Regions from separate parts of the Arthrobacter sp. StoSoilB22 genome, predicted to be linked through region 1. Evidence: predicted binding sites of a transcription regulator. Region 1 holds the regulator's gene; the other holds the start of a gene.
The links. Region 1 encodes LexA, which represses DNA repair genes until DNA is damaged. Its sites were predicted from a motif close to TCGAACANNTGTTCGA; they were not measured.
Positions count from the first base shown of each region.

Region 1 (3,408 bases):
TTGATTAATATTGCCCCGCTCAGTGTGGCGGGGCGGCTTCGAGAGGGGCTCTTTGCCGGCCATACTGTGGTGCTGACCTCTGCGACCCTGGCCATCGGCTCGGCCTTCGAGCCCGCCGCGGGTGGTCTTGGCCTGATTGGAGACGGCGCGCCGAGCTGGACGGGCATTGATGTGGGATCGCCCTTCGACTATCCCAAACAGGGTGTTCTATACGTGGCAAAGCACCTGCCCAAACCGGGCCGCGGTACTTCGCCGGAGGCGCTGGACGAATTGGAAGACCTCATCCGGGCGTCCGGGGGCGGAGCGCTTTGCCTGTTCTCCTCGCGGCGTGCTGCCGAAGAAGCCGCCGATGCCATGCGGCTCCGGCTGGATGTGGACATTCTCTGTCAGGGAGAATCCACCATGGCGGCCCTGGTGAAGCAATTCGCGGACGAGCCAGATACGTGCCTCTTCGGAACCATGTCCCTGTGGCAGGGGGTAGACGTTCCGGGTGGCTCATGCCGACTGGTGGTTATTGACCGCATTCCCTTCCCACGTCCTGACGATCCCCTGATGACTGCCCGTTCCCGGGCGGTTGCCCAATCGGGCGGGAACGGTTTCATGGCCGTGTCAGCCACGCACGCTGCCATTCGGCTGGCGCAGGGCGCTGGCCGACTGATCCGCTCGACGGGAGACAAAGGGGTGGTCGCGGTACTCGACTCCAGGCTTTCGACCGAGCGCTACGGGGGCTTTCTACGTGCCGCCCTGCCGCCGTTCTGGGCCACCACGGACCGGTCGGTGGTTCGAGGCGTTCTGGAACGTCTGGGCTCGGCTAAAGCCCCGTAATGCACAGCTTCCCGTGAACACCTGCTGGTGTCCACGGGAAGCTGCGTTTAAAGGGCGTGAGCGCTTAAAGAGAGCGCAGTACCGAGACGACCTTGCCCATGATGGTGGCCTGATCTCCGAGGATGGGCTCGTACTGGGTGTTTTGGGGGAGCAGCCACGTGTGACCGTCCCGCTGCCGGAAAGTCTTCACGGTTGCTTCATCATCCAGCAGGGCGGCAACGATGTCGCCGTTGATGGCATCATTCTGTCGCCGGACCACCACCCAGTCGCCGTCACAGATAGCAGCATCGATCATGGAATCGCCGGCCACCTTCAGCATGAACAGTTCGCCATGCCCCACGAGTTGCCGTGGGAGTGCAAGCACGTCTTCCACCGTCTGGTCAGCCAGGATCGGTCCACCTGCCGCGATGCGCCCCACCAAGGGGACCATGGCGGTATCACTGGCGCTGGCTAGCTCGGTGACGGCCAGGCCACCGGCGCTGCGAAGGGTGGTCGGAGCGTCCACACCGGGGATGGGCCCGCCATCAAGGGTTAGGGGCATCAGCACTTCCATGGCGCGGGGACGCTTGGGGTCCCGGCGGAGGTAGCCGAGCTTCTCCAATTGGGACAACTGGTGCGTGACGCTGGACAAACTGGCCAGACCCACGGTGTCGCCGATTTCGCGCATGCTGGGAGGGTAGCCGTTGTCATTGACTGACCTCTGGATGGTCTCCAGGATCTTTTTCTGCCGGACGGTCAGGCTTTTGGGACTCTTTTGAGGCTGTTGGCTCCGCAGGGGTGCCCCTCCGCCTGTGGCTTTCGCTGCCATGTTCGCCAATGCCTTTCCATTCCGCCCTGATGAGGGCCAGGGGTGTCAGGTCTGCAAAAATGTCAGACCCTCCTGTTCCACTGAAACAGTGCTGCTTCTTCACTCAAACGTAGGGCAGGCACAGGCGTTTATCAAACATTTGTTCTAGCGAGTCTCGACACCGTTCGTTGATAAGTGCTAAAAATGTCATAGCAAGGTTCGAATATGTGTTCTATAAACCTGATGCTGAAGCTGGATGTTCGAACAAAGCGTTCGAACATCCGGGGCAGGCCCAGGGGAACACAAAGAATTGGCAGCCAGGCACCGGGCATCCCGGAGCGTGGCAATAGCTCAGAAGGGCTCAGCTCATGTCCGCAGTCACTACGTTCGCTGATTTCCGTACTACCCAGGCACCCGCTCGCCTGCGCCTGACCCGAAGGGGACGGATCGTCTTCTTCGGCATCCCGGCCATGCTGTTGGTTGCAGCGTTGCTGAGTCTTGCCGGATTTATCAACTCCCCGGCCAAGGCAGCCGACTCGCAGTCCCAACTGCGTCCGCCTGTTGCCGTCACTGTTACAGTCCAGCCAGGTCAGTCCCTCTGGGGCATCGCCGGCGCTGCCGCTCCCGAGCGTGACCCCCGCGACGTCATCGCCGAGATCATCCAGCTCAACGACCTCCGGGGCGGCCGCATCCTGCCCGGCCAGCAGCTGTTCGTCCCTGCAAACTGATCCCTCGGCACCCGCAGAAATCAAGGGTCGGGCGTCACAGTTAGTCGGCAGTCCCGGCCGCCCCTTAAACTGGGTTGGTGAGTGACCAGCTTGAGCGACTTGACCGACTTCCCCTTCGGACCAACCTGCGTGGATTGAGCCCCTATGGCGCACCGCAGCTCGATGTCCCGATCCTGCTCAACGTCAACGAAAACACTCATGGCGTCCCCGCAGATGTCCAAGCCGCCATCACTGAGGCCGTGGCCGCTGCGGCCACCGGGCTGAACCGCTATCCGGACCGGGAGTTCACCGAACTTCGTGAAGCCTTGGCCGAGTACCTTGGCCACGGGCTTTCCCCGGACAACATCTGGGCGGCCAACGGATCCAACGAGGTCCTGCAGCAGATCCTCCAAGCCTTTGGTGGACCCGGCCGCAAGGCATTGGGCTTTCCTCCCACGTACTCCATGTACCCCCTGCTCGCGAGTGGCACTGACACCGAGTATGTCCGCGGAGTCCGCGCGGACGACTACGGGCTGGACGCCGAATCGGCCGCTGCTCAGGTCCGGGAAACGGGCGCCAACATCGTTTTCCTGTGCTCGCCCAACAACCCCACAGGTACGGGCTTGGGATTGGACGTCGTGGAGGCTGTTTACGAGGCCGGCGAAGCCAGCCAGGCCATGGTGATCGTGGATGAGGCCTACCACGAGTTCGCACACGACAACACGCCGAGCGCCCTGACCCTGTTGCCCGGACGCGAGCGTCTGATCGTCTCGCGCACCATGAGCAAAGCATTCGCTTTGGCGGGCGCCAGGCTCGGATACATGGCGTCAGCCCCGGAAGTCACGGACGCCATCAGGCTGGTCCGTCTCCCATACCACCTCTCTGCCGTGACGCAGGCAACGGCCCTCGCTGCGCTGAATCACCGCGAAGCCCTCATGGCCGACGTCGAGGACATCAAGGTCCAGCGCGACAGGATTGTGACTGAACTGCTCCGCATGGGCCTCCAGCCTGCTGCTTCGGACTCCAACTACGTCTTCTTTGGGGGACTGGAGGATCCACACACTATCTGGCAGGGCCTGCTGGACGCCG
Region 1 covers NZ_AP024652.1:1,651,771-1,655,178, forward strand. Annotated here, with positions in the region: gene LDN70_RS07840 (ATP-dependent DNA helicase) at 1-825, shown strand, start outside; gene lexA (transcriptional repressor LexA) at 890-1,633, opposite strand; gene LDN70_RS07850 (LysM peptidoglycan-binding domain-containing protein) at 1,981-2,340, shown strand; gene LDN70_RS07855 (histidinol-phosphate transaminase) at 2,418-3,408, shown strand, end outside.

Region 2 (3,408 bases), 880 kb from region 1:
CCAAGAAGACGTCGGTTCCCAATGACAACATCGACCGCGCCATCAAACGCGGCGCTGGCCTCACCGGCGAAGTGGTGGACTACACCGAGATCATGTACGAGGCTCGTGGTCCCCAGGGTTCGGCCTTGTTGATCGAATGTCTGACGGACAACAAGAACCGCGCTGCATCCGAGGTGCGCCTTGCAATCTCCCGCAACGGCGGCACCATCGCCGATCCCGGTTCCGTGAGCTACCTCTTCGCCCGCAAGGGTGTTGTGGTCCTGCCCAAGAACGGCCTCAGCGAGGACGACATCCTGATGGCGGTCCTCGATGCCGGAGCCGAAGAAGTCAAAGACAGCGGAGAGAACTGGGAAATCCACTCCGAACCCTCTGATCTTCAGGCCATCCGCGACGCCCTGAAAGAAGCGGGCATCGAATACGAGACAGATGAAGCCGAGTTCGTTCCCTCCATGCAGGTGGAACTGGATGTCGACGGCGCCAAGAAGTTCATGAAACTCGTGGATGCCCTGGAAGATCTTGACGATGTCCAGAACGTCTACAGCAATGCGGACCTCAGCGAGGAAGTCCAGGCTGCCCTCGACGCCGAATAGCCGGCCACGGCGCAGCGCGTCATTTTGACATTTAGCAGCTTCACAGCCACCAGAAAGGCCCGGACTTGACTCTTCGCGTATTGGGAGTCGATCCGGGCCTCACCCGTTGCGGTATAGGTGTGGTGGACATTGAAAAGAACCGCAGGGCCACCATGGTGGCCGTTGGGGTAGTGGGGACCTCTGCTGAGCTCACTCTGGATAAGCGCCTGCTGGTCATTGCCCAAGCCATTGATGAATGGCTGGACCTGCATCAGCCGGACGTCGTCGCCGTCGAGCGTGTTTTCTCGCAGATGAACGTCAGCACGGTCATGGGTGTGGCCCAGGCTTCGGGCGTCGTCATCGCTGCGGCCGCACGCCGTGGCATCCCCGTCGCGTTGCACACACCGTCGGAGGTCAAAGCCGCGGTAACAGGCAGCGGCACGGCCAATAAGGATGCAGTGACCAAGCTCGTTACCAAGATCCTGCGCCTGGATGCTCCACCGAAGCCTGCTGATGCTGCGGACGCTCTTGCGCTTGCCCTGACCCATGCATGGCGCGCAGGTAGTGGAATGGGTTCAGCTATCGGCGCGAACGGTAAGGGCGGTCTCACTCCCGCCCAAAAAGCATGGGCTGACGCGGAAGCAAAAGCGCGCCGCGCACGGTGATTGTCGGCTCGCCTTGTTAGGGTATTCGTAGATATGTTCGGATAGTCCGCTTTGGCCGCAGTGTTGACACAGTATTGCGGCAACGGAGCAGGCAGTATTTCAGGAGCCGGGTCTTGATCAGTTTTCTCCGTGGAACGGTAGCCCACGTTGGTTTGTCCACCGCTGTCATCGACCTCAACGGTGCGGGAATGAGTGTCTTTGCCACGCCGCAGACCTTGAGCCACCTCAAGACAGGAACAGAAGCCAAGCTCTTCACGTCCATGATCGTCCGTGAAGATTCCTTGACACTGTTCGGCTTCGCCGACGACGACGAACGGGAAGTCTTTGATGTCCTGCTCAGCGTCAGCGGGGTAGGGCCACGTCTGGCCTTGGCCGTCCTTGCCGTGCATGAACCGGAGGCCATCCGGGTGGCGGCGCACACTGGAGACAGCAAGACGTTTACCAAGGTGCCGGGAATCGGTCCCAAGGTGGCCGGCCGGATTGTCCTTGAGCTCGCCGGTAAGTTGGTTCCCCACGGGACCGGCACAGGCACTGCGCCCGCCGCTGCCCCAAACGCCGAATGGAAGCCGCAGGTTGTCGCAGCCATGACCAGCTTGGGCTGGTCCGAGAAGGACGCCAACGGCAGCATCGACAAAGCCATGGCAGACTCCCCGGAACTCGTGGACGCAGGAAACGTGGCCCAAATCCTCCGGGCAACACTGCGTTGGTTGGGTCAGGATGGGGCGCGCGCAGGCAATCGTGTAGGCAGCCGTGGCTGAGCAGTCACTCGTCAGCGGGGGAGAGGAACCGGAAGAGCGGGTCATTGAAGCCGCACTCCGGCCCAAGAACCTGCACGATTTCGTGGGACAGCATCGGGTCCGCAAACAACTGGCATTGGTACTCGAGGCATCCAAAATGCGTGGCCGCAGCGCCGATCACGTGCTGATGTCAGGGCCGCCAGGACTAGGCAAGACAACCCTTGCCATGATCATCGCAGCGGAAATGAACGCGCCGTTGCGTATCAGCAGCGGCCCGGCCATCCAGCACGCGGGAGATCTTGCCGCCATCCTTTCCTCCCTATCGGAGGGGGAGGTCCTTTTCCTCGACGAAATACACCGCATGTCCAGGCCGGCGGAAGAAATGCTGTACATGGCCATGGAGGACTTCCGCGTGGACATTGTGGTGGGCAAGGGCGCTGGTGCAACCGCCATTCCTTTGGAACTGCCACCTTTCACCTTGGTGGGCGCAACAACCCGAGCTGGGCTTCTTCCGGGGCCTCTGAGGGATCGATTCGGATTCACCGGGCACCTTGAGTTCTACTCCGTCGCCGAACTCGAGCTCGTCCTGCGGCGCTCCGCGGGCCTACTGGACCTGAAGGTCAACTCTGCGGGCTTTACGGAGATAGCGGGCCGGTCCCGGGGAACGCCACGTATCGCCAACAGACTGCTTCGCCGTGTCCGTGACTGGGCGCTGGTTCATGGCATTGAGCAGATTGATGCACGTTCAGCTTCAGCGGCTCTGGATATGTATGAAGTAGACGAGCGTGGATTGGACAGGCTTGACCGGTCCGTTCTTGAAGCCCTGATCACCAAGTTCAACGGCGGTCCAGTGGGATTGTCCACTTTGGCTATCGCCGTGGGGGAAGAACCCGAGACGGTGGAGACCGTGGCTGAGCCGTTCCTGGTCCGTGAGGGTCTTTTGGGACGCACTCCGCGGGGCCGGATCGCGATGGCGTCCGCCTGGACGCACCTTGGCTACGCCGTCCCGGCCGGGGTGTTCGGTCAGGAGACACTGGCACTGTTTGGTGAGGATGAAAACCACGCCGAAAGCGTGGATACCGTGGGTTAACACCCTCTGTTCAGCTTTTCCCACTAGACTGGTATGACGCTCGGCACGTTCGAGTCCTTGATCCATGCCCGCTCTGCGGATCTGCCAGGGACGTTGCCGTGAACCAAAACGTAAGTACAGAACGGAACTTCCCTGTGGATCCAATGACCATATTGCTGTTCGTCATGTTGGGACTCTTTGTCTTCATGATGTTCCGCCGCAACAAGAAGACCCAGCAGCAGCAGGCTGAGATGCAGTCAAAGTTCGCTCCCGGGGTTGACGTCATGACCAGCTTCGGTCTCTTTGGCCGCATCGTGTCCATCGACGAAGCCGAGAACAAAGTCGTGATTGAGCTTTCGCCGGGTAAC
Region 2 covers NZ_AP024652.1:2,536,328-2,539,735, reverse strand. Annotated here, with positions in the region: gene LDN70_RS11795 (YebC/PmpR family DNA-binding transcriptional regulator) at 1-590, shown strand, start outside; gene ruvC (crossover junction endodeoxyribonuclease RuvC) at 656-1,234, shown strand; gene ruvA (Holliday junction branch migration protein RuvA) at 1,348-1,992, shown strand; gene ruvB (Holliday junction branch migration DNA helicase RuvB) at 1,985-3,061, shown strand; gene yajC (preprotein translocase subunit YajC) at 3,205-3,408, shown strand, end outside.
Region 2: ruvA (Holliday junction branch migration protein RuvA) is a predicted target of LexA. The motif match lies at 1,260-1,275, and genes of this name have one in related genera.